DNA from 2 places in the Mycolicibacterium tusciae JS617 genome. Region 1 is predicted to be linked to the other one. Evidence: riboswitches for the same ligand, from Rfam matches in the RefSeq annotation. Region 1 holds a riboswitch; the other holds the start of a gene.
The links. A riboswitch is a leader RNA that binds a small molecule or an ion and turns the genes downstream of it on or off. The one in region 1 is predicted to bind S-adenosylmethionine.
Positions count from the first base shown of each region.

Region 1 (14,819 bases):
GGCACGCGCCAAGCTCTACGTGACGATCCACAAGCACATCGCCGCCGGGGACAGGGCTCGGGCCGACGATCTGCGTCGATTCATTCCCGCGACAGAAGGCACAGTGGCCACCCTCGACCGCCTCGGCGAAGCGCTTCGGGAACGGATCACCGCCCTGCGCTCGGAGTTCTCCTGAGCAGTCAGGCGCGAGCAACCGTTACCCGTTCGAGCTGTCAGTACCCGCCGACGAGGTAAAAGGGCTACCGTGAGCTGACGCGGGGCGGGATAAGGCGGCGGCGATGTTCGCGAAGTTGCGCGAAACGCTCAGCACCTCAGGTGACGAGACCTCAAGTGACGAGCCCGACGACGGCATAAAGGTCGAGTCCTACGACAGCACGAGCTACTTTGTGTTTCTCACGATGAAGGGCAAGTCAAGCGCCCTACCGCCCTTCGCGGCATGCAATCTCGCTGGAAGCCTGTTGGCTGCGGCCGACGACGCAGACTCTCGGATGACCGATGAAGCCCGCACCGAACTTTGCATCGTGGGAAACCGACAAGTCTCCTGTCGGTGCTCACTACATTGCCCCGCATGAGCAACCGAGTCAGTTGGGCACGTACCGCGAGGAAGTTTCGTGAAGTCGCAAGGACCACTGATAACCCGACGACCAAGCTGCTCGCCGAAGGGCTGACGTTGAGTCCTCGGGGTGGCGCGCAGATCTACCAAGATCTATACGGCGCTTGCGCCTGTCCAGGATGGATGTCGATTCCGTTCTGTATGGCCAGGACCTTCGCGGCCTGCTGGGCAAGGTCGATGTTGGGACCAGGGCCAGTGACCATTTCGGGTACAAGTTCTGAGTCAAGTCTCCCAAGGTCGAATTTCACATAGGGCACAAGGAAACTCGCACCCTCCCGAAATTCGAACTTGGTCGTTTCGTAGTCGAAAAGTGGGCTGATCAACCGCCACTCATTCTCTCCGTGGAACGCCCAATCCTTTACGAGCGGCGCGAACTCCTGGATTTGCAGGCGCGCTGTATCGACCGCTTCCTTAGCCCGCTCTTCAGTGTCCGGCCCGTTCTCTGCGTAGTTCGTGAATAGCTCCTGCAACAACGGAATTAAGCGGAACTCCGGAGTAGCGATACCGTCCTCGCCGTACTCGACCTTCTCTAGTCGGTAGCCTGCGTCAGTCGCTCGCGCTTTGAGGCGTTCTAAATCGAAGCCAACGGCATAACCGTCACCCGGCTTGGTGTAGCCACGCCACTGGCTCAAGTCGTCCCGTTCCTCTGAAAAGCACGTAACGAAAATGCATGGGAGTCGGCCACGTTCGAAGGGATGCAAACCCTCGACTGCCTTTTGCAGGTGCGGAACCTTTGGAAGCAGCTCCCGAATGACGGTTCGTCGGGGCAGCAAGCCTTTGATGACGTTGAAGGTGCCGACGTACTCGCTGTGGTCGTTGAGGAAGTAAATATGGGTTGCCCACAACTCGCGGTTCTCAACGATGCCCTTCAGCCCTCTGCCGCTGGTGTAGTGATAGAGGCGGGGGCGCTGCGGCTCGCGTGTCATCCTGATGGTTAATGATGAGGAAGTACGCGCGACGATTTCAGGGCGCACGTCGCGTGGCCATCGGACTGGTTCGGTCATTCGACGAGGCTATTGGCTTCAAAGGGGCATTGGAGCGCATTACTTCCGGGATGTCGCTGCACTCGCGTTCAAACGGCGTACCGATCAGTGATGCGCAGTTGCCGATGCGACGGATTGCCCCAGCGGAGAACGTCTCCGAGATGCAACAGACGGCTTCCTTGCCGATAACGCCACTTATTGTGCTCCCGCTCAACGGCGTTCATGTCACCCGCGCCTGGGTGGTGGCTTCGGTCTGGCTATCTCACTGTTGTCGATGATCTCTTCGGCGAGCTGGACCAGGCCGTCGGTGTTCAGTCCCGGCCAGCCCTTGAGTGCTAGCCGCCAGTGCGACGAGATCGCCGATGCACCATAGGCAGCGCCAAGCAGCCCACCGGCGATCGCTGCCACCGTGTCGGTGTCCCCACCACCGCGTACCGCTGCCACCAGCGCCAACCTCAGATGATCGACACGGAACACCTCGCTGGCGGGGTCGTCTACTGGCACGGGAGTGGCGGCGATGGCGGACCAGGCAGCTTGCAGTGCCACGACCACACAGCCGTTGTCGTCCGAGAATGCTGAAGGCCGCGATGCCTCAGCCTCCGCCAGACGGGCAATCCACAGTCGTCGACGGTCAATGTCGATGTGCCCCAGACCGACTCGCACATCGAGCTGCCCGATCAGCACCGCGTGGCGGATCGCAAGGCACCACAACACGCAGGCATCCCCGGCCTCCGGATCGAAATGAGTCAACTCGCTGACCGCGCGAGCCGCCTCCACCAGCGCTATCTCATCGCCGAGATAAGCCAGCGCTACTGGGACCGTGCGCATAAGCGAACCGTTGCCGGTGCGGTACCCATTCTGGGCATAAAAGGCCGCCGATTCTTCGTACGCGGACCGTGCCGAGATGCCTCGCTGTCCAGCCGCGGACAGCACCGTGGACGTTTGAACGCCAATGTCTTTCGCGGTGAGAGACCACAAGTGCCACCGTTCGACGATGGAGTCGAGCGACTCTTCGTGCCGTAGGTCCGCTCCGGTTGCCGCGACCTCAGCGATCGCGATGGCCATCGAAGTGTCGTCGGTCCACTCGCCGGGCTCGAACGGCCCCAGCCCACCGCCGATCATCGCTACCGGATAGTCAGCCGCCATCGGCTCGTCGAACTCGTACCCGGCTCCAAGTGCATCACCGGCTGCCGTGCCCACCAGCACACCGACCGCCCGATCACACTGAGTATTATTGAGTTTCACGCCGGATGTGGTCATACGTACTCCCGGAGAGTCCGGGCCCCATAGATAGGGGCGCTCTTGCCGACACCGGTTAGTGCCAGCCGCTTCGTCATCCGAGCCACCCACGAGCGTGGGGTTGGCGTGCCGCAAGTCGGAGCTTGACGCGGCAACTCGTGAAGCAATCGCCATTCTAAGCGGGCGGGCCTGCTTGAGCGAACAGAGGCAAACGGCGATGAGTTGAAGCTCGGCCAACGGCCCGGTCCTCCGCGTTGTCGATCCGCCGCGAACAGCTGGAAATGTCCCGTTCGGGGAACCCCGCTATCGCTGCGGCGCGGCGTCCGGATTCTGCGGATGTCCGTCGCCGTGCCAGATCTTCAAGTGGGGGGTGCCGTCGTTGTCGAGGGTGTAGTGCTCACGACCGTCGATGCGAATGAAGGGGATGTGCACAATCGAAAGGTCGGGTGGGTACGCCCCTGGGGGCCACGATGCCGTCACGGTCCAGCGGAATAGGTCGACACACCACGCCGCGAAGGTCGGCCCCTGATGATCGTCGGCTTCGAAACCGCGACTAATGACGCCGACGACTGCGCCATCTTGGCCGAAGACTGAGCCACCGCTCATGCCACCCAGCGAGCCACACTGAATCTCGATGACGGGGAATGGGGCCAGAAGCGGATGTCGAGGCCAATGCACCGCAGTCACGACGCCAACGGCGGTGTACAAGTTGCCGGTGAGCGGGAAGGTGTCGGGTTCAGTTCGCGCTTCGGCCTCTTCGAAGCGAAAGCCGACAATCGTAAGCTGTTCTCCCGCATACGGTGTCCTTGTCGTCAAAGGAAGGCATGTAAAGCGATTGTCGTCCGGTAAATTAGTAACCAACTGAAGGGACAGGATCGCTAGGTCGCCGTCGTCGTTGGAGCATCCGTAGTGCTGAAGCCGCCATACCTCCAGACGACCACCCGGCCGCAAACCGACGCAGTACACCTCCTTTTCACCCCGCAATGCCTCCTCCAAGTGGTCGTCAAGGACGTGCTTGGCTGTGACTGCCAGGCCGGGTCCAATCATGAACGCAGTGCCCCACACTTTGACCGTGCGCTCGTCCTTGACCGCTACAGCGAGCAAAGACCCGTCGAAGAAGTCCGAATTCGTCACCCAGGAGGGCACCGTTCCGGCCGGGGACGGCGGGATTCGGAGGCACTCGCTGCTGATCCGGCTCCCGGCCTCTGCGACTTCCAATGGGTCGTTGCCGACAACACCCATGTACTGCCACTCTGGCTTGTTCACGCGCCTCCTCGGGCTTTGCCAGCGTGATACCGGATGGCCGCTGCGGCGGCTCAGCGGGACCTACTAGATGATCGTGCCTTTCACCTCACGGTCGCCCGCCCCGACCGACTGAGCGGCGGTCATTCAGGGCCTAGTTGGCGAAGGCGGCCACCCACCCTGGGATTGCCTCGTCTCCCAAGCCCGCATATGTATCTACCAAGCGATCGTCGTCAACATCATCGAACCCGAACACGTCCACCACCCGTTGAACCACAGCCCTGCCGAAGTCGACGGGAACGATGGTCGCGGCCTGTGGGAGGTTGGTCGTCAGCATCGACGCCACCAGAAGGTCGGTCACAGGGAGGCTGAAACCCATCAAGACTAATTCCTCGGCGGCCCTGAGGGCGTCCGCCGCTTGCACCCACAGCGACCGCAACGTTCGGTTGTTGTAGTAAGAACTCTTGACGGCTGTGGGAGGAACGATCATCGGGTCGCGATCTGACGAAAGCAAATCGGCGTTGTCGTACCGAGACGAGATCCCCTCGACTGTCCATCCTTCCCGGCCGTTGATCCCCATGTCATAAATGACGTCTCCCGGCGGGCTACCGGGACCGGAGTAGCGCCAATTCAGCGACCCGTGAAGCTTCAGCAGACGCAAGCCCGAGGTCGACTCTGAACCACCCAACACAGTCCCCATTCGAGACGCGATATACGTCAGAGGGACGGGATATATCCGTGTCATGTCGATCGAGCGGTTTTGCACCTCGATGTACCAAGCCAATTCGACAAGCAAGTCGTAGTTGAAAGTAATCACTGTCGCCGCTGTCGCCTGCCAGTACAGCACAAGTTTCTTGAGCCATTCAGGACAGGGGCCATGTGTAACGGCCGCTGTCTGTCGTTCATCCAAAGCAGTATGGACAGCTTGAGCCACATCATTGAATGCTGCTTGATTACGCAGCTGGTCCCCCTGTGACAACCAAGGCGGCCCGTCGATCAGGTAACTCAGCCATTGCTCGAAATTATTCGCCAAAGGTGTTGATGCACCTGGAAGGTCTGGAACGCTTGCCTGCACGGCGGTCGAGAGTTCATTCATCATCGGCATCTCGGCGCTGATTGCGCGGCTGAAGCCAGCACCAAGTAGGAACACCCTGTTCATCACTAACCCCGGATTCGATATTGCTTCAGAAGCTCTGGACGCAACATATCCGGCAAGTCCTCTCAGCGATCGCGATCTGGAGTTCGCGTTGATCGCTGCAGCTGAGAGGGTCCACCACGTGGGCGCTGGTGCCTGGTGCTGACGCAAGTTTCATGCCTGACGACGAGTCGCGCTTCCCGGGGCATGACAGATACTGACCCGGTGCCGGTCGGTGAATATGCAGGCGTTCCACTCCAGGATTCGCACGACACGTGGCGCAACGGCGCGGTTTTCCTCTTGCGGAAGCGCGCACGCGCGTCGGCCACGGTGTCGCTAGACGGCTGGGTCACGTCCGTGACGGGTGGTCAGAAGGCCGTCGTGACTTGTGGGCCATCATCGGCGACAGACTTCGATATAACCTTCACCGAGGCGCTCAACGCCGCCAACCGGGGTTTGGACTACCTTTCCGTGACCGGACAGGCAGACTGCGTGATCCACGATGCATCTGACGATTCCCTGGTTTGGTGGCCGGATCCCGCAGCGCGTGGCGTGGTTATGCGGTGCCAAGTCGTGCAGTCGTTCGGGATAGAGATCAATGCGACCGGTGTGGTGAAAGACGCGAGCGGGAACATCATGCCCTCACCACCACCGCCAACGCCCCTAGCCGACGACGCTTTCAGATTCGTCCGAATGGCCAGAACCTCCGACGACCTATTTGATGCATACCGCAATCTGTTTCTGGCCTTCGAATCGCTGCTGAGCGATATTCGGCCCCGACGACGTGTGCCTGCGACGCAACCCCGACTCCGGAGATGGTGGCCCCGGCCCAAGGAGGCGCACAACTCCGTCACCACAAAGTGGGAAACCGAACACGACTGGTTCATGGATGCGCTCGACTGCGCGGATCAGCTCGTGCCCCTCGCCACGCTCACGCCGCCGGAAGTGTCGAACCATAGAAAATGGATCAACCGGTGGATGTATGGGGCTGAGCGATCGGCACTCATGCACGCGAAACGCGGGCAGAACTACCTGCTCCCGCACGACGCGACAGACAGGGCAGAGCTCGTGGAGTCTCTGGGCCGCCTATGGCACTACACCAAGAACCTAATCGAAAAGCACCTCCAAGTGCGGGGCCGGTCAAGCTCTTTATCGGCCTACGCCGTCGAAAAGATGGCAGGGGCGATACTGCCGCAGTTCCCACTGGTCGTCTCTGACGATGATGGGCCAGTCAACCCGGAAGGCGAGAATCCGATCGACCCCAATGCGAATGTAGTGCAGCTGCATTCGTCAACTCCACGAGTCGATCCGACTGACCCACATCTTTGGCGTCTGCTGGCACATTGCGACGCTGGCGACCTCACCGGGCTCTTCGCGATTCGGCGATTCGGCTGCATGCGGTCTGACGGCAGTGGCGCGTGCGAAGTCCTTTCCGAACTACTTGGTCCACTTATATTGGGCGGCACGGTTGTACGACTTGAAATGGACCGTGGATTACGTCACGTCAGCCCTACAGGGCCACCGCGGCAGTTCTCATCCTGATGCAAACTCGAAGATCAATAGGACTAACTCCTTCTCCTGGTCGCCACGACTGAGCTCCTTCAGGTGATGGTGGATGCCATCCTTATGGCGGAGGCCGAACGGCGAGGGCCTCATACCCCGTGATGTCGAGAAGGGACACCGCGTGGTTCGAGCGATCCGGTTGACTGCGGCAGGACTTGCGGCCTTAGAATCCGCACAAGTGTCGGTTCGAGTCCGACAGGGGGCACGATGTCTACTCTGGTAGAGGCATTGCCACCCGCCCTGGCCCATAGGCTCGACTGCATGCGCCCGGCCGCACCGTTGACACCGCTGACGCCGAGCTTCGGCTGATTGCCGCCATGTGCCAGGTCGCCGCAGAGCACGTTGGCGTGCCGTGTACCGCCCTGCTGGACGAGCGTGGAGCATTGAGCGCCGACACGCACACAGACGCTTAAGGGTGGGAATTGTCGGGGGTCGCTGGGACGATGGCGGCATGGCACCGAGGGACAACGTGTGGGTTGACGGCAGTGAGCGTGGCCTCGCTTACGCATTCGCGGGTGTCGAGAGCTACCTACGCGAAAACGGCGAAAGCTGGGGCAAACGCGCGCTGCTGTTGCCCCACATGTCGGCGCGAAACGAGAGCTACCACGCGAACTACAGCGCCAACAAGAACGTCGGCAGCGCTCGCGGTAAGCACGCCGAGCGGGGCGGACCCGTCTTGGCCGTGGACCCGCCGCTGAAGCTGCTGGAACTCGGCTTGCGGCTGGCTGAGGGGCAACTGTTCGGCGTGGCGACGGTTCACCCGCACGAAGTGGCCGGGTGGGCAGCGGCGACGAAAGCATTTGACCTCGCGACCGGCGAACGCCACCCCGGCGTGCCGCCCGAGATCGGAGAGGCGCTGCAAGCCCTCCACGACGCCGGTTACAACGGCTATGCGCGACAACGCGAAAGATTTTTCGCCGCCAAGTACTTCCCGCCTATCGACATACTAATGAACGCCGGGTATGACGTAGATTTCGTCAAGAGTTACCTTGTCGTGCTTGGAAAATCGGCGGACAGCGTGGAGGGAATCGACAAGCTGTACGTACCGTCATCCCAGCGACCCCGCGTCACCCGGTGACTCAAACTTCAACGCGGAGTTAGACACTGTGATATTCAACTTCGGAACCCAAGCGTCGATGCTGTCGATGTTGGCAGGTCCACTGCTTGCCTTCGGCGGCTCCGCGCTGCTTTTCGCTGGTTCGTTGATCGTGCTGTGGCGCACTAACAAAGCCGCGCTCAACCGGCAGACCAGGGAACTCGAAGCCAAGAAGGACGAAGCAACTGGCGACCGAGCCGCCGCACGCGCCGACCAACTTCGCGTGGAAGTCGCGGCGATCCTTGCGGAGCGGCCTACGACGCTGGACTCCCAACGCAAGCTGTTCGATGCGACGTTCCAGCACCGCATCGATTCGGAATCAAACAGTGTCTCTCCAGCCGTCCGGACGGCCAAAGTCCTTGATGTGCGGCAACTGCATATCGAGCACTCGGACAAATTAGAGCAATTGGTTATCCGCGCGCTGTTGCTGACGACTGACACCGCGATTGAAGCAGCATTAACGAAAGTCCGTGAGATTGCGCATAATTGGAATGAGCCGATGACCGCTGCCGGGGCGAACGACGACGTTGAACAATTCGAAAAGCTTGGGAAGCGACTCACAACGGCCCTAGACGAACTTGAGGCGGCAACCCGCAAGCTGACGGCCATTGAATCCGACCCAGTCAAGCAACCAGCATTCGAGCCGACCCAGAAATCTAGGCGCGGCAAGAAGTAACGGCGCTGGCGGCCCGGGTAACCGTGCGTCACTGACTGAGCGCATCCGGTTGAACGGGTGACGGCGGCTATTGGCCGTGCCGGAACAAGACCGCACCGCCGCCACCGGCTATGGCTGCTGCTGGTCAGGGGGCGACGGTTCTGAGTCCGACTGAGCGTCAATCTGTTTAGGTGGCTCGGATTTCGAAAACCATTGCTTCACGCCGCCAATCAAATCGCCGACGGTGTACTGAGCCCCTTTTGCCATCAGCCAGCCAACGGCGATCGGTCCGCCGACGTACCACAGAACCGCAGTCGCAAACGGCAAGTACGGCCCTTGCAATGTGTGTACCCAAAGGATGCCATCAGAGTGCCGTTCGAACGAGTAGCTGCCGCCGACGAACTGCGCGGAGGTGACGATAGTCAGGCCGACCCCAACCGCCGATTGCCCCGTTAACCCACCGGCGACGGGTATCAGATGGAAGCACGCCGAGGTCTTCAACGCGGCTCTCACACCCCTACCATCACGTCACGAGGTAAGGGGACTCGATCGCGCCGAAATAGCACGGGGGCGAATAGTCCAACACTCCGCTCGCATGAGACGCATGGGGAGGATCCGTGTACTGGGGACCGTTCTGCTGACGTTTACTGCTTGTTCGCCGATTCAGCCGTCAGCCCCCACCACGACGAACAGCAGCGAATCGTCGACCGTTGTGGCGGAGACAACGCCAGCTCCATCAGCGAGCGCAATGCCCGCCCCAACTATGAGTGCGAGTCCCGCGACAACCACGCCACCTGGCGGGCGTATGAATGCGCTCTTTTGCCAGTTCACGGCTTATAACGGCGGACCCTATTACGTCCAGGTCTTCAATCCGAAGCGGCCACCGGGCATGTGTACAGCTGCGGAGCGCGACTTCTCTCAGGAAGAGTTCCAGGCCGTTCCGGGCCTTCAGCGACGGTGCATCCTCGACCGAGACGAGCAGATCGCTCAGAAGAACGCGATTGTGTCCTTCTACAGCGACGAGACGCCCGAGAGCATCGAGGCCACCCGTATCATGTGCGGCAACACCGGCAACGACTTCATCGAGTAACCCACCGGCACTGACACCTATAACTCTTTGGGCATCAGCCCACCGATTCGCGCGACCTTCCGGAATCGCCCTGTGGCTACTTGGTCGGCGTCACGCGGGTGACACCGATTGTGTCCGTGGTCGGTTTGCGACCGAGCATCGGGGCTAGGGCGTCCAGCGCTTCACGACTCCAGTTATTTAGTTCGTCGGCAATCGAGCTGCGGCGCATCTCGATCTGCTCTTCGACCCATGCCCGCGCCATATCGACGACCCATCGGAGCACCGCCGCATTCTTCGTATCGGCATCTGTGAACTCCATTACCGAACAGAGGACGTCGAATATTTTGGGCTCGGCTCCCGCCTGATTCAGAACGGCCAAAACATGCGCCTGCGCTAGGTCATTCTCGTCGTGGACGACGTTCTTTCTCCGCAGATCCCAGTAGTAGTCGACGGTCTGGCGCTTCTCACCGAAGATGTCGACCACCTTGAGACGCTCTCGCGCACGGTTGTCGCCGAAGCACTTGTATGTCGCCACGAGGGCGGCGTTCCACAACGCCTGCTGCACAATATCGGGCCCTTCGTCGGTCGAGGTGGCACGTGCTGTCAGGGCGTCGAGGCATTCGGTCGCGAATTGCAGATCAGAGTTGTGCAGGCCGAGGTGCGCCAACGTTTTGCCTAACTCTGCCGGAACCTCGACCAGCTCCGTACCGTCCGGCAAGCCGTAGATCTCGATGTTGCCCTCTTGCGCGCCAATGCTTAGACCATCCACGCCACCCAGTATCTCAGCGCAGTCCCTCTGTTTTCAGCGTTGGCCTTTCCGGTCGACCGCCAAGGGGCGGCGGCGACTGCGTACGCCAGCGTGGCCTACAGATTCTTCTCGGCGCGGCGGCGCATCTCTTCAGCTCGCGCTCTCGCGGCTTTAGCACGTTGTTGGGCTGCCTCGGCTTCTGCTTCAGCTTCAGCCAGCGGATCAGATTTGGCCACTGCCTTTTTCGGTTTCGATGACGCTGGCACGTTCGCAGTAGGGGGCGGTGTCTGTAGCAGCCTGCCCATGCCGCCGCGTGGTGCGATCAAGGCGAAGCCGACGCCGAGCGGACCAAGGAACAGGAACGTGGCGAAGAACCATCCTACGAAACTGCGGTTGCGATCGCCAGCAATCGCACCCGCGACGACCGCGCTGAGAAACCAGTAAACAACCACGGCCCACATGCTCGCTTGAACGAGGTCTCCTATGGCCTTGCCGAGTTCGTCGCCGGTGTTTCCATCCATATTCGCAGCCCCATCCCGATCTTAGCCTCGATCCACCGACTGACCTGGTGTTTTCTGGGTGTCGGAATGAGGAAAGTGCCCTCTGAACTGGGATGATTGTAGTTCTCACACAAACAATCGGGTCAGTTCGGAAAGGCACTTCCAGTGCAAGTTTCGCACAGCTTCGCTTCGCAGTCAGCGGTGTTCGATGACGATCATCTCGTGTCGTGCGCCGGGCTGGTACCGGTGATGACGTTGGCCCAGCAGACCGGGCTGACTCGGCTTCTCTCGGAGAAGGTCCAGATCGTCGCGCCGCGGATCAAGTCCGGGGCGGCCAACCCGTCTCCGAAACTGGCCACGCTGATCGCGGGCATGTGCGCGGGCGCGGACTGCATCGACGACATCGACCTGGTCCGCAGCGGCGGCATGACGACGCTCTTCGACGGCGTGTACGCACCGTCGACGGTCGGAACGTTGTTGCGAGAGTTCACCTTCGGTCACGCCCGCCAACTCGAATCGGTACTACGTGACCATCTGGTGGCGCTGTGTGGGAGGGTCGACCTGCTCCCTGATGCCGCCAAGGGGTCGGTGTTCATCGACATCGACTCGCTGCTACGTCCGGTCTACGGGCGCGCCAAACAGGGCGCCTCCTACGGACACACCAAGATCGCCGGCAAGCAGATCCTGCGCAAGGGACTCTCACCGCTGGCCACCACCATCAGCACCGCGGGGTCGGCACCGGTGATCGCCGGGATGCGGCTACGCGCGGGCAAGACCGCCTCGGCCAAGGGTGCCGGGCGCATGGTCGCCCAAGCCATCAGAACCGCCCGCGCCGCCGGAGCCAGCGGGCAGATCCTGGTGCGCGGCGACTCGGCCTACGGCAACCGGGCGGTGGTGCGGAGCTGCCTGCGCGCGGGCGCCCGGTTCTCGCTGGTGATGATCCGAAACCCCGCCGTGGAACGCGCGCTGGCCGCCATCGACGAGAGCGCCTGGACCCCGGTGTCTTATCCCGGCGCAGTCCAAGATCCCGATACCGGGGCCTGGATCTCTGATGCCGAAGTCGCCGAAATCCCCTACACCGCTTTTGCATCCACCCCCGATCGAATCACCGCGCGCCTCATCGTGCGTCGAGTCAAAGACGCCCGGTTTCCCGACGCACTGTTTCCGGTCTGGCGATATCACCCGTTCTTCACCAACACCGACCTGCCCGCCGATCAGGCCGACATCACCCACCGCCAACACGCGATCATCGAGACCGTGTTCGCCGACCTGATCGACGGACCGCTAGCACACATCCCGTCGGGCCGCTTCGGGGCGAACTCCGCCTGGATCCTGTGCGCGGCCATCGCCCACAACCTGCTGCGCGCCGCCGGGGTGCTGGCAGGTGAGAACCACGGCCGGGCGCGGGGATCCACACTGCGCCGCAAGATCGTCAACATTCCCGCGCGACTCGCCCGTCCGCAACGCCGGCCCATCCTGCACCTACCCACCCACTGGCCCTGGTCTCGGGCCTGGCTCATGCTGTGGCACAACATCATCGGCCCTAGCCCGCCCAATGCCGCTACTGTCTGACCACCTGGCCGAAAGCCCCCGAACGGAGCGCAGAGGAAAAGCTGGGCAAACCAGCAGCTACCTCATGCGCACAACCCGACGACCAACGACAGCCCGACCTCACAGCCACACACCAGGTCAGTCGGTGGATCGAGGCTTAGGTGCAGACGCATCGCCCCACGGCAGCCGACACACGAAAGCCTATGCGTCCAGCGCGAAGGGTATGGGTGTTCCCGATCCCCCAGCGCCGACCAGGAACTGTCGCTTGCCAGGGTGATGGGACCACCTGATTGCCAGGGGGATGGGACCACCGTGGCGCGTTATTGAGGATGCTCGTCGGGGTGGTCTGGGTCAAGCTGGCCGGGTCGGGTGCGTTGCCGGTAGGACGGTCCTTCGATGACGAGGGTGTGGGCGGTGGCGGTGAGTCTGTCGATGGCTGGTTGTGCGAGCAGGGTGTCGGCGGTCATGGTCAGCCATTCGGCGGGTTCTCGGTTGGAGGTCACGATGGTCGTTTTGGCGCGGTGTCGTTCGACGATGATTTCGTAGAAGTCGCTGGTTTCGGTGGCGCCGAGGGGCCTGAGTGCGAAGTCGTCGATGATGAGGACGTCGATGGCGGTTAGTCGACGGATCTCGGCGTCGACGGTGTTGTCGAGGCGGGCGGCGCGCAGTCGGGTGAACAGTTTGTCGGATCGGGCGAACTGTACGGTGTAGCGTCGTCGAATTGCCATGTGTCCCAGTGCGGTTGCTAGATGTGTCTTGCCTACGCCGACGGGTCCGAGGATGATCGCGGACTGTCCGGCGTCGAGGAATCGTAGCGAGGTCAGGTCGCCGAGCAGGGTGCGGTCGTAGCGCAGGTCGTCTTGTGCGGTCCAGGTGTCGAAGCGCATCGTCGGATCGAGTCCGGCTTTGGTCGCCCGTAGGGCAGCTGAACGGGATTCGCGTCGGGATACCTCGTCGGCGAGAAGTGTTTCGAGGAAACCGATGTGGCTGAGTTTGTGCTGGCGGGCCAGGGCGGCCCGTTCGGGCAGGGTGTCGGCCAGAGCACCGAGTTTGAGGGCTTTGAGCAGTCGGGTCAGGTCAGCGCCGACTGGGTCGGCGGGTGCGCGGTGAGTCGTCATGTCAGCGGATCTCCTGCGGTGTGGTTTCGTCGGTGACGATGGTCAATGATGTTGTTGGAGTATTGAATTCCGAGGGGCATCGGGTGAAACGGGTAGTTGCCTGTCCGACTGCTCGTGGCAGTTGCGGGGCGGCGCTCTCGGTGCCGCGCTCCAGCATGGAGGCGATCTTGTTGACCGAGACGACATCGAGGTCCAGCGACAGTGAGCACGCCCGTTCGACGCGATCGGCGCCGTAGCGGCGGACCAGGCCTTGGAGCCGGTAAACGGTGCGCATCCGGGTCCAGGGCAGCGGGTCATCCAGGATGCGTTCGGCGTAGATCCCGATGTTGGGGCCGTGTGCGGCGCACGTAGCGATCAACGCCGCCAGGTCCCGCATCGCGTAGACGGCTTTGTGTTCGGGTAAGTCGGCACGGTCGGTGCTGCGGCCACCCGGAGGCTGGCGGGGATGGACTTTCACCAGCACACCGCGGTGATAGAACTTCACCAGCTCACTGTCGGCACGGACGTCGAGGGTGTGCCCGATCCAGTGCTCGGGCAGCGAGTACAGCGCCTTGGCCGCCTCGGCGTGGAAATCGCGGTGCACCTTCACCGCTTTGAACACCGGCACGTCGTAGACACCCGGCGCCGGCAGCAGCAGGGCCTGCTCGGCGGTGGTGAACACCTCCAGCGGGCGTGCACAGGTGCTGCCGTGGATGCGGGTGCCGGCAGTACGCACACACCACGCCGTCGCAGCCTGCTGCGCCTCCTCGAGGCTAGTGAATGTTTCACCGTCCCAGAAGTTTCCGCGCACGTACTGCACCGCCCGTTCCACCCGCGGCTTGTCCTTCGGAGAGCGCACGCGGGCCGGGTCGGTGAGGAATCCGACATGGCTGGCGTAGTCGAGCCACCCCTGGGTGAATCGCGGGTTGACCGCATCAGCAGCGGCGATCACCGGCTTCAAGTTGTCCGGGATCAGCACCGCGAACACGCCGCCGAAGAAATCCCACGCCGCCTCAGAGCCGGCGATCACCGCCGCCAGGGTTTGGGAGTAGGACAGCCACACGAACATGTGCCGGGAGTAGACGGCGGTGAAGATCAACGCGTGCACCTTGCGGCGCCGCCCATCATCGGCATCGGTGAGCATCCCCAGGTAGCCGAAATCGATCTGGCATTCCACCCCGGGATCCCCATCGGTGACCCGCACCGTGGTGTCCTTGGCACCGAAACCGCAACGCTCACCGGCGAATCGGTTCAACGTGCGATACGGCACCAGGCAGCCTTGGCGAGCCAGCAGGGTGTGGATCTTGGTGATCGTCAACGGACGTTGT
Region 1 covers NZ_KI912270.1:6,081,562-6,096,380, forward strand. The annotation lists gene MYCTUDRAFT_RS0232015 (hypothetical protein) at 1-175, shown strand, start outside; gene MYCTUDRAFT_RS0232025 (DUF2971 domain-containing protein) at 697-1,617, opposite strand; partial or broken gene MYCTUDRAFT_RS0232030 (ADP-ribosylglycohydrolase family protein) at 1,864-2,856, opposite strand; SAM riboswitch class IV at 2,890-2,999, opposite strand; gene MYCTUDRAFT_RS0232035 (trypsin-like peptidase domain-containing protein) at 3,139-4,101, opposite strand; gene MYCTUDRAFT_RS0232040 (hypothetical protein) at 4,232-5,236, opposite strand; gene MYCTUDRAFT_RS38615 (hypothetical protein) at 5,570-6,754, shown strand; gene MYCTUDRAFT_RS0232055 (hypothetical protein) at 7,227-7,853, shown strand; gene MYCTUDRAFT_RS0232060 (hypothetical protein) at 7,912-8,547, shown strand; gene MYCTUDRAFT_RS0232065 (hypothetical protein) at 8,656-9,039, opposite strand; gene MYCTUDRAFT_RS0232075 (hypothetical protein) at 9,416-9,616, shown strand; gene MYCTUDRAFT_RS0232080 (hypothetical protein) at 9,693-10,364, opposite strand; gene MYCTUDRAFT_RS0232085 (hypothetical protein) at 10,460-10,864, opposite strand; gene MYCTUDRAFT_RS0232090 (IS1380 family transposase) at 11,009-12,415, shown strand; gene istB (IS21-like element helper ATPase IstB) at 12,715-13,512, opposite strand; partial or broken gene istA (IS21 family transposase) at 13,514-14,819, opposite strand, start outside.

Region 2 (14,819 bases), 3.3 Mb from region 1:
CGCGACTGGCCGACGCGGATGCGGTGCTCACCGTCGTCGCCGAGCCCACCGTGCCTGGCGAATTCTTTGCGCAGAAGGACGGCGTCACCTACACCGTCACCGCGAAGGAACTGGTCATAAGGACCGACGAGTGGACGCGCACCGAGCCGGTACTGCAGTTCGGGGCGCAGCCGATGCTGGCGGTGGAGACGCCTCGCTAACCGGGCGAGCCTGTCACCACGCAGTGCGTGTGGCTGTAGATGGTGGCCATGCACTTGTTGCAGTGGGTGCACAGCGACCGGATCGAGTGTGCGTCGCCGTCTTCCTGGATGCGGTTGATCAGGTCGGGTTCGGCCAGCAGTGCCCGTCCCATCGCGACGAAATCGAAACCCTCGGCCATCGCCAGGTCCATCGTTTCGCGATTTGTGATGCCGCCCAACAGGATCAACGGCATCTTGAGCTCGGCGCGGAACAGTTTGGCGTCCCGCAGCAGAAACGCTTCGCGGTAGGGATACGCGCGCAAGAACTTCTTGCCCGTCATCCGGATACCCCACCGCAACGGTGGCTTGAACGCGGCCGCGAACTCCTTGATCGGCGCGTCGCCGCGGAACAGATACATGGGATTGACCAGTGAGCTGCCCGCGGTGAGCTCGATGGCGTCGAGTCCGCCGTCTTCCTCCAGCCACTTCGCGGTCTGCAGCGACTCCTCGAGGGAGATGCCGCCCCGCACACCATCGGCCATGGTCAGCTTGGCGGTGACGGCGATCGGGTTGCCTTCGGACTCGACCGCACGCCGGACCGCCATCACCATGCCGCGCGCCACCTTGGCGCGGTTCTCGAGCGATCCGCCGAACTCGTCGGTACGCCGGTTGATCAGGGGACTGAGGAACGAACTCGCGAAATAGTTGTGCCCCAAGTGGATTTCGACCGCGTCGAACCCGGCCTCGATCGCAAGGCGGGCGGCGTTGGCGTGCGCTTCGGTGATGTCGTTGATGTCGTCGCGGGTGGCCTTCTTCGCGAAGCGCATCGACAGCGGATTGAAGAATCGCACCGGCGCGTACGCCGTCGCCTTCGTCGAGCGGGCGTTGGCGACCGGGCCGGCATGCCCGATCTGCGCGCTGATCGCCGCACCTTCGGCGTGGATGGTCTCGGTGAGCTTCTTCAGACCGGGTATGGCCTCCGGACGCCACCAGATCACATTGCCCTCGGTGCGCCCGCCTTTGGACACCGCCAGATAGGCGACCGTGGTCATGCCGACACCGCCCGCGGCGGGCAGGCGGTGGTAGGTGATCAAGTCGTCCGTGACGAGCGCGTTCGGCGAAGAAGCCTCGAACGTCGCCGCCTTGATGACTCGGTTGCGCAGCGTCACCGGGCCGAGTTTGGCCGGGGTGAACACATTGGGCTGAGCTGTCTGTTCTTCGCCCAAGTGGCTCATCACCGTGTCCATGGAACCGAGCATGCCAGACTGGCTTCGCAGGCGAGCGAAGCGACGGGAGAATGGTGCGTGGGTGCGATCACATTGGACGGTAAAGCCACACGCGACGAGATCTTCGTCGACCTGAAGGAGCGCGTTGCGCGCTTATCCGAGGCGGGCCACACTCCCGGATTGGGAACGGTGCTCGTCGGGGACGACCCCGGCTCACATGCGTACGTCCGCGGCAAGCACGCCGATTGCGCCAAGGTGGGCATCAACTCGATTCGCCGCGATCTGCCCGCCGACACCAGCCAGGCCACGCTCGACGAGACCATCGACGAGCTGAACGCCAACCCCGAATGCACCGGCTACATCGTGCAGCTGCCTCTGCCCAAGCATCTCAACGAGAACGCCGCGCTGGAGCGGGTGGACCCCGGCAAGGATGCCGACGGGCTGCACCCGACGAACCTGGGGCGGTTGGTCCTCAACGAGCCGGCTCCGCTGCCCTGCACCCCGCGCGGCATCGTGCACCTCCTGCGTCGCTACGAGGTCGAGATCGCCGGCGCCGAGGTCGTGGTCATCGGTCGCGGAGTGACGGTCGGCCGGCCGCTGGGTCTGCTGCTGACCCGTCGCTCCGAGAACGCGACGGTCACGTTGTGCCACACCGCGACTCGGCACCTGCCGCAGCACACCCTCGATGCCGACATCATCATCGCCGCCGCCGGTGTCCCGCACATGGTCACCGCCGAGATGGTCCGTCAAGGCGCCGCCGTGGTCGACGTCGGGGTGAGCCGTGACGATGCGGGCAAGCTGGTCGGCGACGTGCACCCGGACGTATGGGAGGTAGCGGGTCACGTGTCGCCCAACCCCGGGGGAGTCGGCCCGCTCACCCGCGCGTTTCTGCTGACCAATGTGGTCGAGCGAGCCGAGGTAGCGATGAGCGCTCGCGCGAAGAGCCGATAGCACTGGCGGCCCTGTGACGCTGCGGGAGTTCGCGCGCAATGTGTTCGGCCGGCAGTGGCCGATTCTGCTGCCCGGCGTGATCCTGATCGTGGCGTTCGGACTTGTGGTCGCCGGCTATTGGCGCCGCGGCGCATTGGTACTGGCGATCGGCGTGGCTGTCGCCGCGGTGCTGAGGCTCACCCTGTCCGAGGACCGGGCGGGCTTGCTTGCGGTGCGCAGTCGCGGCATCGACGTCGCCACGACCGCCAGCGTCAGCGCGACGATCTTGTACATCGCCTGGACGATCGATCCGCTGGGCACCAGTTAACGGTCAAGCCGCCTAGGACAATGTCGCGCGGATGCCAACCGTGACGTAGGGCAGCGCCAGACCGTTGGAACTGGCGAGCGCTGGATGGGTGGTGAGCAGCTCGCGGACCCGGTCGAGGGTATGGGTTCGCACCTTCTCCGGCGAGGTGATGCAGTAGCTGCGAGATGCGACCAGATCGATGAGCGCCTGCGGCGTCAGGTAACTCGTCCAGTCGACACGGTGACGTTCGACATCGGTGAATACATCCGGGAACGTGGTCTTTTCGTTGAACTGGGCATCCTCATGGCCGATAATTCCACCCAGATCCTTCACCCAGCCCATCCGCTCGTCGCGGGCGTTCCACACCAGGCCGAGCCGGCCGCCCGGCCGCAGCACGCGCGCCACCTCTTTGACGGCGCGTTCCGTGTCGAACCAATGCCAGGCCTGCGCCACGAGCACGGCGTCGACACTGTCGTCGGGTAGCGGAATTTCTTCCGCCGTGCCCAAAAGTGCAGGCGTGTCAGGCAGCGAATTGCTGAGCAGCTCGAGCATTTCCGGAATCGGGTCGACGGCCACCACGTCCAGTCCGCGTTCGACCAGCCGCGTCGTCAACTTGCCTGTCCCCGCACCGAGATCGAGGACATCGCGGGCACCGGCCGGGAGCAACCAATCGATCGTTTCCGGCGGATACGACGGTCTGCCGCGCTCGTAGGCCGCGGCTTCTGCACCGAACGACAGAGAGCGCTGCTGGCTACGTGTCATGAGCCTGACGCCAACTCCAACGTCTTGCGGATCAACACGCCCACCGCCTCCGTCTCGACCAGGAATCCGTCGTGGCCGAAGATCGAGTCGACCACGTTCAATGCGGTACAACCCGGCAACAGTGCCGCCAATTCCTCCTGCAGCCGCAGGGGATACAGCCGGTCTGACGTGATACCGCCGACCACCACGGGTACCGGGCAGCTTCGCAGCGCCGCCTCGATGCCACCGCGGCCGCGCCCCACGTCGTGGCTGGACAGCGATTCGGTGAGGGCCACATAGGTGCCCGCGTCGAACCGCGCCGACAGCTTGCGCCCCTGGTATTCGAGGTAGCTCTGGATCGCGTAGCGTCCGCCCCGCGCCGGGTCTTCGTCACCCTGCGGGTCGTTGCCGAAGCGGTCATCCAGTTCGGTCTCGCCGCGATAGGTCAGATGCGCGAACCTGCGGGCGATCTGCATCCCGATATCCGGCGCGAGGCCGGTGCCGTAGTAGTCGCCGTTGCACCAGTTCGGATCGGACTTGATCGCCGCGACCTGGGTGCTCTGGGTGCCGATCTGATCGGCGGTTGCGCGGGCCCCGACGGCCAGCACCAGGGCGGCGCGCACCTTGTCGGGATGCCCGACTATCCACTCCAGTGCCCGGGCACCGCCCATCGAGCCGCCGACCACCGCGGCGACTTCGGTGATGCCGAGCGCCTCGAGTGCGACGATGTCGGCTTCTACTTGGTCACGCACCGAGACGAGCGGGAACCGCGAGCCCCACGCCTTCCCGTCCGGGTGCAGCGAGCTCGGACCGGTCGATCCACGGAAGCCGCCGAGCACATTGGTGGCGACCGCACACCAGCGGTTCGTGTCGATCGGCGCGCCGGGTCCGGCGACGCCCTCCCACCAACCTTCAGTCTCGTCGCCCGGACCGTTCGGGCCCGTCACGTGTGAGTCGCCGGTCAGTGCGTGCAACACGACGACCACGTTGTCGCGGTTGGGCGAAAGCTCACCCCACCGCTGCACGGCGATCGTGACATCGTTGATGACTGCGCCGTTCTCCAGTGTCAGTGAGCCGATGTCGATATAGCCGACTTCGCCTTCGGCAGGCAAGGTTTGAGGGTTATTCACGTCGATGTCCCCCTCGAGCACCGTCATCAGAACGCCGCCGCGGCTTTGGGATCCGTCGACCCTGCCGATTTGAACTGCTTGGCCGCGGCGAAGCCCTGCTCGAGGTCCGCCAGGATGTCGTCGATGCCTTCGATGCCGACCGCGAGGCGCACCAGTCCCGGCGTGACACCGGTGGCCAGCTGCTCCTCCGGCGACAACTGCGCATGCGTCGTCGATGCCGGGTGGATGACCAGCGAGCGCACATCACCGATGTTGGCGACATGGCTGTGCAGCGAGAGCGCGTTGACAAACGCCTTACCCGCCTCGATCCCACCGGCCAGCTCGAACGCCAGCACGGCACCGGTTCCCTTGGGGGCCAGCTTCTTTCCGAGCTCGTACCACGGTGAGCTGGGCAGCCCCGCATAGTTCACGGAGGTGACGTCGTCGTGCGCGGCCAGGTACTCGGCGACGCGCTGCGCGTTCTCCACATGCCGCTCGATGCGCAGGCTCAGCGTCTCCAACCCCTGGGCGACGAGGAATGCGTTGAACGGCGACGCCGCCGAGCCCAGGTCGCGTAGCAGTTGCACGCGAGCCTTCAATGCGTATGCGGGAGGCCCGAGTTCGGCGAAAACCACGCCGTGGTAGCTCGGGTCGGGTGTCGTGAAACCGGGGAACTTGCCGTTGGTCCAGTCGAAGGTGCCACCGTCGACGATCACGCCGGCGATTGCCGAGCCGTGTCCGCCCAGGTACTTGGTCGCCGAGTGCACGACGATGTCCGCGCCGTGGGCCAGAGGCTGGATCAGATACGGCGTCGCGATCGTGTTGTCGACGATCAACGGCACCCCGGCTTCGTGGGCGACGCCGGAAACGCCGGGAATGTCGAGGATGTCGATTTGGGGATTGGAGATCGTCTCGGCGAAGAAAGCCTTGCTGTTGGGGCGCACAGCCGCCCGCCAAGAGTCCAGATCGTCGGAGTCCTCCACGAAGCTGACCTCGATGCCGATCTTGGGCAGCGTGTAGTGGAACAGGTTGTAGGTGCCGCCGTAGAGCCGCGCGCTGGAGACGATGTGATCGCCCGCGTTGGCCAGATTGAGGATCGCGAAGTGCTCGGCGGCCTGGCCCGATGCCAGGAACAGGGCCGCGACGCCTCCTTCGAGCGCGGCGATGCGCTGCTCGACGACGTCCTGCGTCGGGTTCATGATCCGGGTGTAGATGTTGCCCGGTTCGGCGAGGCCGAACAGCGCAGCGGCGTGCTCGGTGCTGTTGAACACGTACGACGTGGTCTGGTAGATCGGCAGGGCACGTGCGTTGGTCGCGATGTCCGGGGTCTGCCCCGCGTGCACCTGCTTGGTCTCGAATGCCCACTTCTGGGTGGGGTCTTCTGGCGCGCTCATGGGACGGCCCTCCATTTGTGTCAGGGGGCCCGTCAAACGGACCCGCGCTTGCCGGCACCCGCTCGCTAGCGGCTGCTCAACCTGGTCTTCACCCGGAGCACCCCACCGCGGTTGGAGGGTTGCCGGCCAGCAAGCCGGGGCTTGATGCTGGCGCTCATGACCGAGGACAGACTATCTCATGGGGCTGACTGCCTGCCAGTAGCCTGTTTTCCGTTGAGCCGAAAGCTACCCGCCAGTAGGTGAAGTGCCCGCTCAAGAGCGCCAGATGGCCCACGCGTAGCGTCGTGTTCGACGCAATACTGGTAGCCACCGCACACAACGCGGAGCTTCGTCGAACTGACCATGAAGACGCCGGGAGACATCACATGAGCGAAGAGCAGCCGACCATCATCTACACCCTGACCGACGAGGCGCCGCTGCTTGCGACCTATGGGTTTCTGCCGATCATTCGTACCTTCGCCGACCCTGCGGGGATCAACATCGAAACCAGCGACATCTCGGTCGCGGCTCGCATCCTGGCCGAGTTTGGCGATCACCTGTCCGAAGACCAGCGGGTGGGCGACAACCTGGGCGAGCTGGGCAAGCTGACGCAGTCGCCCGACACCAACATCATCAAGCTGCCCAACATCAGCGCGTCCGTGCCGCAGCTCTACGCCGCGATCAAAGAGCTGCAGGAGAAGGGGTATGCGGTTCCCGACTATCCTGCGCAGCCGAAGAACGACGAGGAGAAGGCGCTCAACGAGCGCTACGGCAAGATCCTTGGCAGCGCCGTGAACCCCGTTCTGCGCGAAGGAAATTCGGACCGTCGCGCCCCCAACGCCGTCAAGGAGTACGCCCGCAAACATCCGCACAGCATGGGCGAGTGGTCGATGGCGTCGCGCACGCACGTCGCGACCATGAAGACTGGGGACTTCTACCACGGGGAGAAGTCGATGACCCTGGATCGCGACCGCAAGGTGCGGATGGAGCTGAAGACCAAGAACGGCGGTAAGGACGGCAAAGTAATCGTGCTCAAGCCCGAGACGAAGCTGGAAGACGGCGACGTCATCGAATCCATGTACATGAGCAAAAAGGCGCTCGTCGAATTCTACGAACAGCAGATCGAGGACGCGTACAACACCGGCGTGATGTTCTCACTGCACGTCAAGGCGACGATGATGAAGGTCAGCCACCCCATCGTCTTCGGTCACTGCGTGAAGGTCTTCTACAAGGAGGCATTCGCCAAGCATCAAGACGTGCTCGACGAACTCGGTGTGAACGTCAACAACGGAATGGTCGACCTCTACAACAAGATCGAGAAGCTGCCGTCGTTCCAACGTGAGCAGATCATCCAGGACATCCATGACGTCCACGAGCACCGTCCCGAGTTGGCGATGGTGGATTCGGCCAAGGGAATCACCAACTTCCATTCGCCCAGCGACGTGATCGTGGACGCCTCGATGCCTGCGATGATCCGCCTCGGCGGCAAGATGTACGGCGCCGACGGTCGGACCAAGGACACCAAGGCCGTCAACCCCGAGTCGACGTTCTCGCGGATCTACCAGGAGATGATCAACTGGTGTAAGACCAACGGCCAGTTCGATCCGACGACGATGGGCACGGTGCCGAATGTCGGCCTGATGGCGCAGAAGGCCGAGGAGTACGGCTCACACGACAAGACCTTCGAGATCCCCGAGGACGGCGTCGCCGACATCGTCGACGTCGACAGCGGCGAGGTGCTGCTCAGCTGGGACGTCGAAGAGGGCGACATCTGGCGCATGCCCGTCACCAAGGACGCCGCGATCCGGGACTGGGTCAAGCTTGCCGTCTCCCGGGCCCGGGCGTCAGGCATGACGGCGGTGTTCTGGCTGGACACCGAACGTCCGCACGAGGCGGAGCTGAGGAAGAAGGTCAAGGCTTACCTCGCCGATCACGACACCGAGGGCCTGCACATCCAGATCATGCCGCAGGTATGGGCTATGCGGTACACGCTGGAGCGGGTCACCCGCGGGCAGGACACCATCGCCGTTACCGGAAACATCCTGCGCGACTACCTGACCGACCTGTTCCCGATCCTCGAGCTCGGCACCAGCGCGAAGATGCTGTCGATCGTGCCGCTGATGGCAGGCGGCGGGATGTATGAGACGGGCGCGGGCGGGTCGGCGCCGAAGCATGTGCATCAGCTGGTCGAGGAGAACCACCTGCGGTGGGATTCGCTCGGCGAGTACCTGGCGCTCGGCGCCTGCTTCGAGGAACTTGGTGACAAGACCAGCAATAAGCGCGCCACGTTGCTAGGCAAGACGCTGGACGCCGCGATCGGCAAGCTGCTCGAGAACGACAAGGGCCCGTCACGCAAAACCGGTGAGCTCGACAACCGCGGCAGTCAGTTCTACCTCGCGATGTACTGGGCGGCCGAGCTCGGCGAGCAGAGCGAGGACAAGGAGCTGGCCGACCATTTCGCCGGCCTGGCCAAGACTTTGGCGGAAAACGAGGACGCCATCGTGTCGGAACTTGCCGCGGTGCAAGGGGACTCGGTGGATATCGGCGGTTATTACTGGCCTGATCCGGAAAAGACGACTGCGGTGATGCGGCCGAGCAAGACGCTCAATTCGGTGCTGGAGTCCGCGAGGAGCTAGCCGATTGCTTACCCGATTGCTTACCCGATGGCTTCGTGCGGCTTGTCGTCTCGGGCTGGCTGCGCGTAGCGGTCGACGAAGCTGACAATCAGGTCGGCGACCTGCTGCGGCGCCTCGAACATCGGGATGTGTCCGACGCCTTCGAGATGCGTGACGTGCGTCGACTTCGGCAGATGCTTGGTGAAGTGCCTGGTGAATCGCGGATGCGGCAGCACCCGGTCCTTCTCGCAGATGACCAGATGCGTGGGCGTCTCGGCCTCGGCCAGTTCCATCAGGCCGGGCATCAGCAGGGACTTGACCAGCAGTTGGTAGTAGGCCGGGCAGTGGGTGACGTCATCGATGATGTCGAGCCACTGCTCGTCGGTGAGGCGGTCCGCGGTCGCGCTGATCGGCACGAAGCCGAGCTGCCGGACGTAGGGCAGTTTCAGCGCACGCGGGCCCAGCACCTTGGCGCCCAGGTAAACGGGCAGTCCGGCGACGAACTTGAAAACGATCTCGAACTTGGCGGGCGTGTAGCGGGTCCAGCCGCCTGCCGGGGCGATGCCGGTCAGCGTGCGGGCCCGGCCGCGGCGCGCCAGCTCGAAGGCCACCCAGCCGCCCAGCGAGTTGCCGACGATGTGCGCGGTGTCCCAGCCCAGCGCGTCCATCCGGCGTTCCATATCGTCGGCCAGCTCGGCGGTGTCCAGGAAGAACCGGCCCTTGATGCCGCCGTTGTGGCCGGGCATGGTCGGTGCGAGGACCTCGTAGCGACCGGTGGCCGGAGCCGCGGAGTCGGCGACATCAACTCCAGCAATCAGTGGTGCGACGCCTTTCCACACGTTCTGCGACATCATGAACGGATGTAGCAAAAGCATCGGCTCGCCGGAGCCCAGATGTATGGGTGCGCGCTCGCTCATCTGCCCGACACTAAAGGTGGTACCGCCGGTACCGCAAGCGGGTCGATAGGGTCTGCTGCTGTGTCATCGCTGATCGTCTCGACCATCAACGTCAACGGCATCCGCGCAGCGATCAAAGAAAGGTCGGCGGACAACCTCGGGCTGCTGCCATGGTTGGCGGCCACCACCGCTGACGTCGTGTGCCTGCAGGAGACGCGTGCCGACGACGACCAACTCGCAACGGCCTTGGCCCCGGTCCTGTCCGCCGGTTGGCACCTGGCATCGGCGGAACCACATATCAAGGGGCGCAGCGGTGTTGCGATTCTCTCGCGGCATCCGATCGAGGCGGCGCGGTTGATGGACTCCGACGAGTTCGGCACCCACGGCCGGTATCTGGAAGCCGACACGGCGGGTCTGACCGTCGCCAGCCTGTACATCCAGACCGGCGAAGCGGGCACGCCTCGGCAGCTGGAGAAGGAACGGTTCATGGCGACCCTCGCGGCGCGGATGGCCGTCCTGGCCGCGTCGGCGCGCGACGCCGTCGTGTGCGGTGACTGGAACATCGCCCACACCGAGAACGACATCAAGAACTGGAAGGGCAACGTCAAGAAGTCGGGGTTCCTGCCCAGCGAGCGGGCCTGGCTCACCGATCTGCTCGACTCGGGATGGGTCGACGTGGTTCGGGTGCTGCATCCCGACGTGCCTGGACCGTACGCGTGGTGGTCCTGGCGGGGCCGCGCGTTCGACAACGACGCGGGCTGGCGCATCGATTATCAGCTGGCCACGGCCGGGCTGGCGGCGCGTGCCGTATCCGCGCGGGTTGAGAGGGCCGAGGCGTATGCGCTGCGCTGGTCTGACCACGCACCGGTCACCGTCGAGTTTTCGGGTTAGGGTCAGCCAATGACGGTGGACAACATCGCCCCGCGGCGTCATCGCGTCGTCATCATCGGGTCCGGCTTCGGCGGCTTGTTCGCGGCCAAAGGACTCAAGCGCGCCGACGTCGACGTCACGCTCATCGCGAAGACGACGCACCATCTGTTCCAGCCGCTGCTCTACCAGGTGGCCACGGGCATCCTGTCGGTCGGCGAGATCGCGCCTGCAACGCGAATCATCCTGCGTAAGCAGCGCAATGCCGAGGTGTTGCTCGGCGATGTGGTGGGGATCGACCTGAAGAACAAGACGGTCACCTCCAGGCTGCTCGACTGGGAGCGGGTCACGCCGTTCGACAGTTTGATCGTGGCGGCGGGCGCGCAGCAGTCGTATTTCGGCAACGACCACTTCGAGGCCTTCGCGCCCGGCATGAAGACCGTCGACGATGCGCTGGAGTTGCGCGGCCGAATCCTGGGCGCGTTCGAGGCGGCCGAGGTGACGACGTCAGATGCGGAACGCGCGCGCCGGCTGACGTTCGTCGTCGTGGGCGCCGGTCCGACCGGCGTCGAAGTCGTCGGCCAGATCGCCGAGCTCGCCGACCGCACCCTCAAGGGGGCGTTCCGGACCATCGATCCGACCGACGCGCGAGTAATTCTCGTGGAGGCAGCACCGGCGGTGCTGCCGCCGATGGGGCCCAAGCTCGGGCTCAAGGCGCAGCGCCGGCTGGAGAAAATGGGCGTCGAGGTCAAGCTCAACACGATGGTCACCGACGTCGACTACCTGGGCCTGACCGTAAAAGAGGGGGGCCAGGACGGCGAAGAGCACCGCATCGAGGCCGCCGTCAAGGTGTGGTCCGCCGGTGTACAGGCGAGCCCGCTCGGCAAGCAGATCGCCGAGCAGTCCGACGGTACGGAGATCGACCGGGCCGGCCGTGTGGTCGTCGAGCCCGACCTCACGGTCAAAGGTCATCCGAACGTCTTCGTCATCGGAGACCTGATGAGCGTGCCCGGCGTGCCGGGGATGGCGCAGGGGGCGATCCAGGGCGCGGTCTACGCCACCAAGCAGATCAAGAACGAACTCAAAGCCTCGGACAGAGAAGCGCCAGCGGACCGAAAGCCGTTCAAGTACTTGAACAAAGGCAGCATGGCCACCGTCTCCCGGTTCAACGCGGTGGCCCAGATCGGCAAGGTCGAGTTCGGCGGGTTCCTCGCCTGGCTCGCGTGGCTGGGACTGCACCTCTACTACCTCGTCGGCAGCCGAAATCGCATTGTGGCCGTTTACTCCTGGTTCATTACCTTCCTTGGCAGAGGCCGCAGCCAACTGGCGATCACCGAACGGTGGGTTTTCGCGCGCAGGGCACTGGAGCAATCCCGGGATCAGAGCGCCCAAAAATCCATTGGGTGACGCGTGCCAAGATTGATCCATCATGAGCACTGCACGTCGCGTCTTTTCTGGTGTCCAACCCACATCTGACTCCCTGCACTTGGGCAATGCCCTGGGCGCCATCAAGCAGTGGGTGGGTATGCAGGACGACTACGACGCCTTCTTCTGCGTCGTCAACCTGCACGCGATCACCGTTCCACAGGATCCCGAACAGTTGCGGCGGCGGACGCTGGTGACCGCCGCGCAGTATCTCGCGCTCGGCATCGACCCGTCGCGGTCGACCGTTTTCGTGCAGAGCCAGGTGCCCGAGCATGCCGAACTCGCCTGGGTGCTGGGGTGTTTCACCGGGTTCGGGCAGGCGTCGCGGATGACGCAGTTCAAGGACAAGTCGCAGAAGGAAGGTGCCGAGGCCACCACCGTCGGACTGTTCACCTATCCGGTCCTGATGGCCGCCGACGTCCTGCTCTACGACACCGAACTCGTGCCGGTCGGGGAGGATCAGCGCCAGCATCTGGAATTGGCCCGCGACGTCGCACAGCGGTTCAACGCCCGCTTCCCGGACACCTTCGTGGTGCCCGACGTGCTAATTCAGAAGGCCACCGCCAAGATCTACGACCTGGGCGACCCGACATCGAAGATGAGCAAGTCCGCCGCCACCGACGCGGGCTTGATCAGTCTGCTCGATGATCCGAAGAAGTCGGCGAAGAAGATCCGCTCGGCGGTCACCGACAGTGAGCGCGAGATCCGCTACGACCCGGTCGCCAAACCCGGCGTGTCCAACCTGCTGACCGTGCAGTCCGCGGTGTCGGGTGTCGACGTCGACACGCTCGTCGAAGGTTATGCGGGACGGGGATACGGCGACTTGAAGGCCGATACCGCTGACGCCGTCATCGAGTTCGTCACGCCGATCCAGGCGCGAGTCGACGAACTGCTGGCTGATCCGGCCGAGCTCGAGGCGGTGCTGGCTGCAGGCGCCGAGCGTGCCAGAGACGTGTCTGCAAAGACGCTGCGGCGGGTATACGACCGGTTAGGGTTTCTACCTAGCTAACGCCCGTGACTCGTTTGGAGGGCTCGAATGACACCTCCGGCCGAGCCGGTGAATCCAGACAAGCCGGACAAGCCCGGGATTCTGGACCGCCTGCGCGCGCGATACCACTGGTTCGACCATGTGATGCGCGCCCAGGAGCGCTACCAGGACAGCAAGGGCGATTTCTACGCCGCGGGCATCACGTACTTCACGATCTTCGCGCTGTTCCCCATGCTGATGGTCGGATTCGCGATCGGCGGCTTCATCCTGGCGAACCAACCTGAGCTTCTCGCCGAAATCCAGGAGCGGATCAAGTCGACGATCTCCGGTGATATCGGGCAGCAACTGGTCGACTTGACGGACTCGGCGATCAAATCACGCACCTCCGTCGGCATCATCGGTCTGGCCACCGCCGCATGGGCCGGCCTGGGCTGGATGGCGAATCTTCGTGAAGCGCTCAGCCAGATGTGGGGGATGGCGCGGCAGGAAACCAAGGGGTTCGTCCGCACCAAGTTGTCGGATCTGACGGCCATGGTGGGCCTGTTTCTCGCGCTGGTGCTCACGATCGGGCTCACCGTGCTGGGTAGTTCGGGCGCGATGAAACAGGTCCTGGAATGGTTTGGACTGCAGGATGTTCCGGGCGTGAGTGTGGCGCTGCGGGCGGCATCGCTAGCGGTGTCGGTGCTCATCACCTGGCTGCTGTTCACCTGGATCATCGCGCGGCTGCCCCGTGAGTCGGTGAGTTTCCGCAGTGCATTGCGAGCCGGGCTGTTGGCCGCGGTGGCGTTCGAGATCTTCAAGCAGGTGGCGTCGATTTACCTGCGGTCAGTGGTGACCGGTCCGGCCGGAGCGACGTTCGGCCCGGTACTTGGTCTGATGGTGTTCGCCTACATCACCTCTCGGCTGATCCTGTTCGCGACCGCATGGGCCGCGACGTCGAGGGACAACCTCGAAGCGGCACCGGTCGACCCGCCCAACGCCGCGCAGATCACCCCGCGCGTCGAGATTCAGGAAGGCATCGGCGTTCGCGGTGCACTCACCGCCGCAGCGGTGGGTGCGGTTGGTGCGTTGGGTATTTCGCGCTGGATTCGGCGCCAGTGAAGTTCGGCTGCGCTAGCTTGGCGCGGCGGTACCCGCGAGCGTAGACGCCCTGTTCTCGATCTCCTCTGTCGTGGAATCCAGGGCATCGTCGACATCCTGCGCGACCTGAATGTCGAGGCCGCGCAGCGTTGCGGGCGGTGTCAGCAGCGACACCGCGACATAGGTCAGCAGGCCGGCCGCGAATGCGATGAACGTTGGCCACCCGTCGAACGACGCGCTGATGACGTTGTTCGGGATGTAGAGGATGGTGTTCTCGACGCCGAACATCGTGGGGGTCACGACGAACAGCCCGATCCGGACTACGAACCCGACGGTGATCGCGGCCACCGCCGCCGTGGTCGTGCCCCTGCGCCACACCAGCCCGAGGATGAACGGCACCACCAGGCAGGCGAGCATCAGGTCGAAGGCGAGCGTCAGCAGGATCCCGGTCTGCTTGACGTAGATCGCGAACACGATCGAGAACAGCGTCATTGGCACCATCGCGACGCGCGTGGCGCGCAGCAGCGGATCCTTCTTGCCGGGCTCATGCACCCGGCGGACGCCGCCGAGGTTGCGCACACACACGTTGGAGATCGCCAGGATCGCGCCGTTCGCGGTGGACATCGACGCGCCGACCAGCCCGCACAGCACCAGCACGGTCAGCCCGACCGGCGCGTATTGGTCCAGCAGGACGAACAGCACCGGGCCGTCGAGTTCCTGCGGCAGGAACGAATGTGCCGCCAGCACAACCAGTCCGAACGGCACGCAGATGGCGACGGTACCCGCGGCCGCGGTGAAGCAGGCCTTGCGCGCGGCCTCGGGTGACTTGGCGGAGAACACGCGGGCCATGAAATCGATCGCGACGATGTCACCGATGCCGAGTGCGATCAGCGTTGCCCAGTTGATGACCGCGCCCTGCGCGGGGTCGGACAGCTGACCGAGCGCAAGAGGCCCGGTGCCCTCGGCGATATCGAGGCCGTGCGTGCTGGTCATCCACACGAACAACCCGACCGCGCCGACCAGGATCAGCGCCATCTGGATGATCGCCGTGTAGGCGTCGGCGATCAGGCCACCGGTTCCGGT
Region 2 covers NZ_KI912270.1:2,739,345-2,754,163, reverse strand. The annotation lists gene MYCTUDRAFT_RS0215510 (hypothetical protein) at 1-200, shown strand, start outside; gene MYCTUDRAFT_RS0215505 (NADH:flavin oxidoreductase) at 197-1,426, opposite strand; gene MYCTUDRAFT_RS0215500 (bifunctional methylenetetrahydrofolate dehydrogenase/methenyltetrahydrofolate cyclohydrolase) at 1,484-2,356, shown strand; gene MYCTUDRAFT_RS0215495 (DUF3017 domain-containing protein) at 2,370-2,663, shown strand; gene MYCTUDRAFT_RS0215490 (class I SAM-dependent methyltransferase) at 2,676-3,404, opposite strand; gene metX (homoserine O-acetyltransferase MetX) at 3,401-4,540, opposite strand; gene MYCTUDRAFT_RS37070 (bifunctional o-acetylhomoserine/o-acetylserine sulfhydrylase) at 4,540-5,886, opposite strand; SAM riboswitch class IV at 5,926-6,048, opposite strand; gene MYCTUDRAFT_RS0215475 (NADP-dependent isocitrate dehydrogenase) at 6,252-8,501, shown strand; gene ephH (epoxide hydrolase EphH) at 8,522-9,397, opposite strand; gene MYCTUDRAFT_RS0215465 (exodeoxyribonuclease III) at 9,467-10,267, shown strand; gene MYCTUDRAFT_RS0215460 (NAD(P)/FAD-dependent oxidoreductase) at 10,277-11,650, shown strand; gene trpS (tryptophan--tRNA ligase) at 11,673-12,677, shown strand; gene yhjD (inner membrane protein YhjD) at 12,705-13,757, shown strand; gene MYCTUDRAFT_RS0215445 (high affinity choline transporter 1) at 13,770-14,819, opposite strand, start outside.
Region 2: linked by a shared signal. The riboswitch ahead of MYCTUDRAFT_RS37070 (bifunctional o-acetylhomoserine/o-acetylserine sulfhydrylase) and the one ahead of MYCTUDRAFT_RS0232030 (ADP-ribosylglycohydrolase family protein) in region 1 are both predicted to bind S-adenosylmethionine.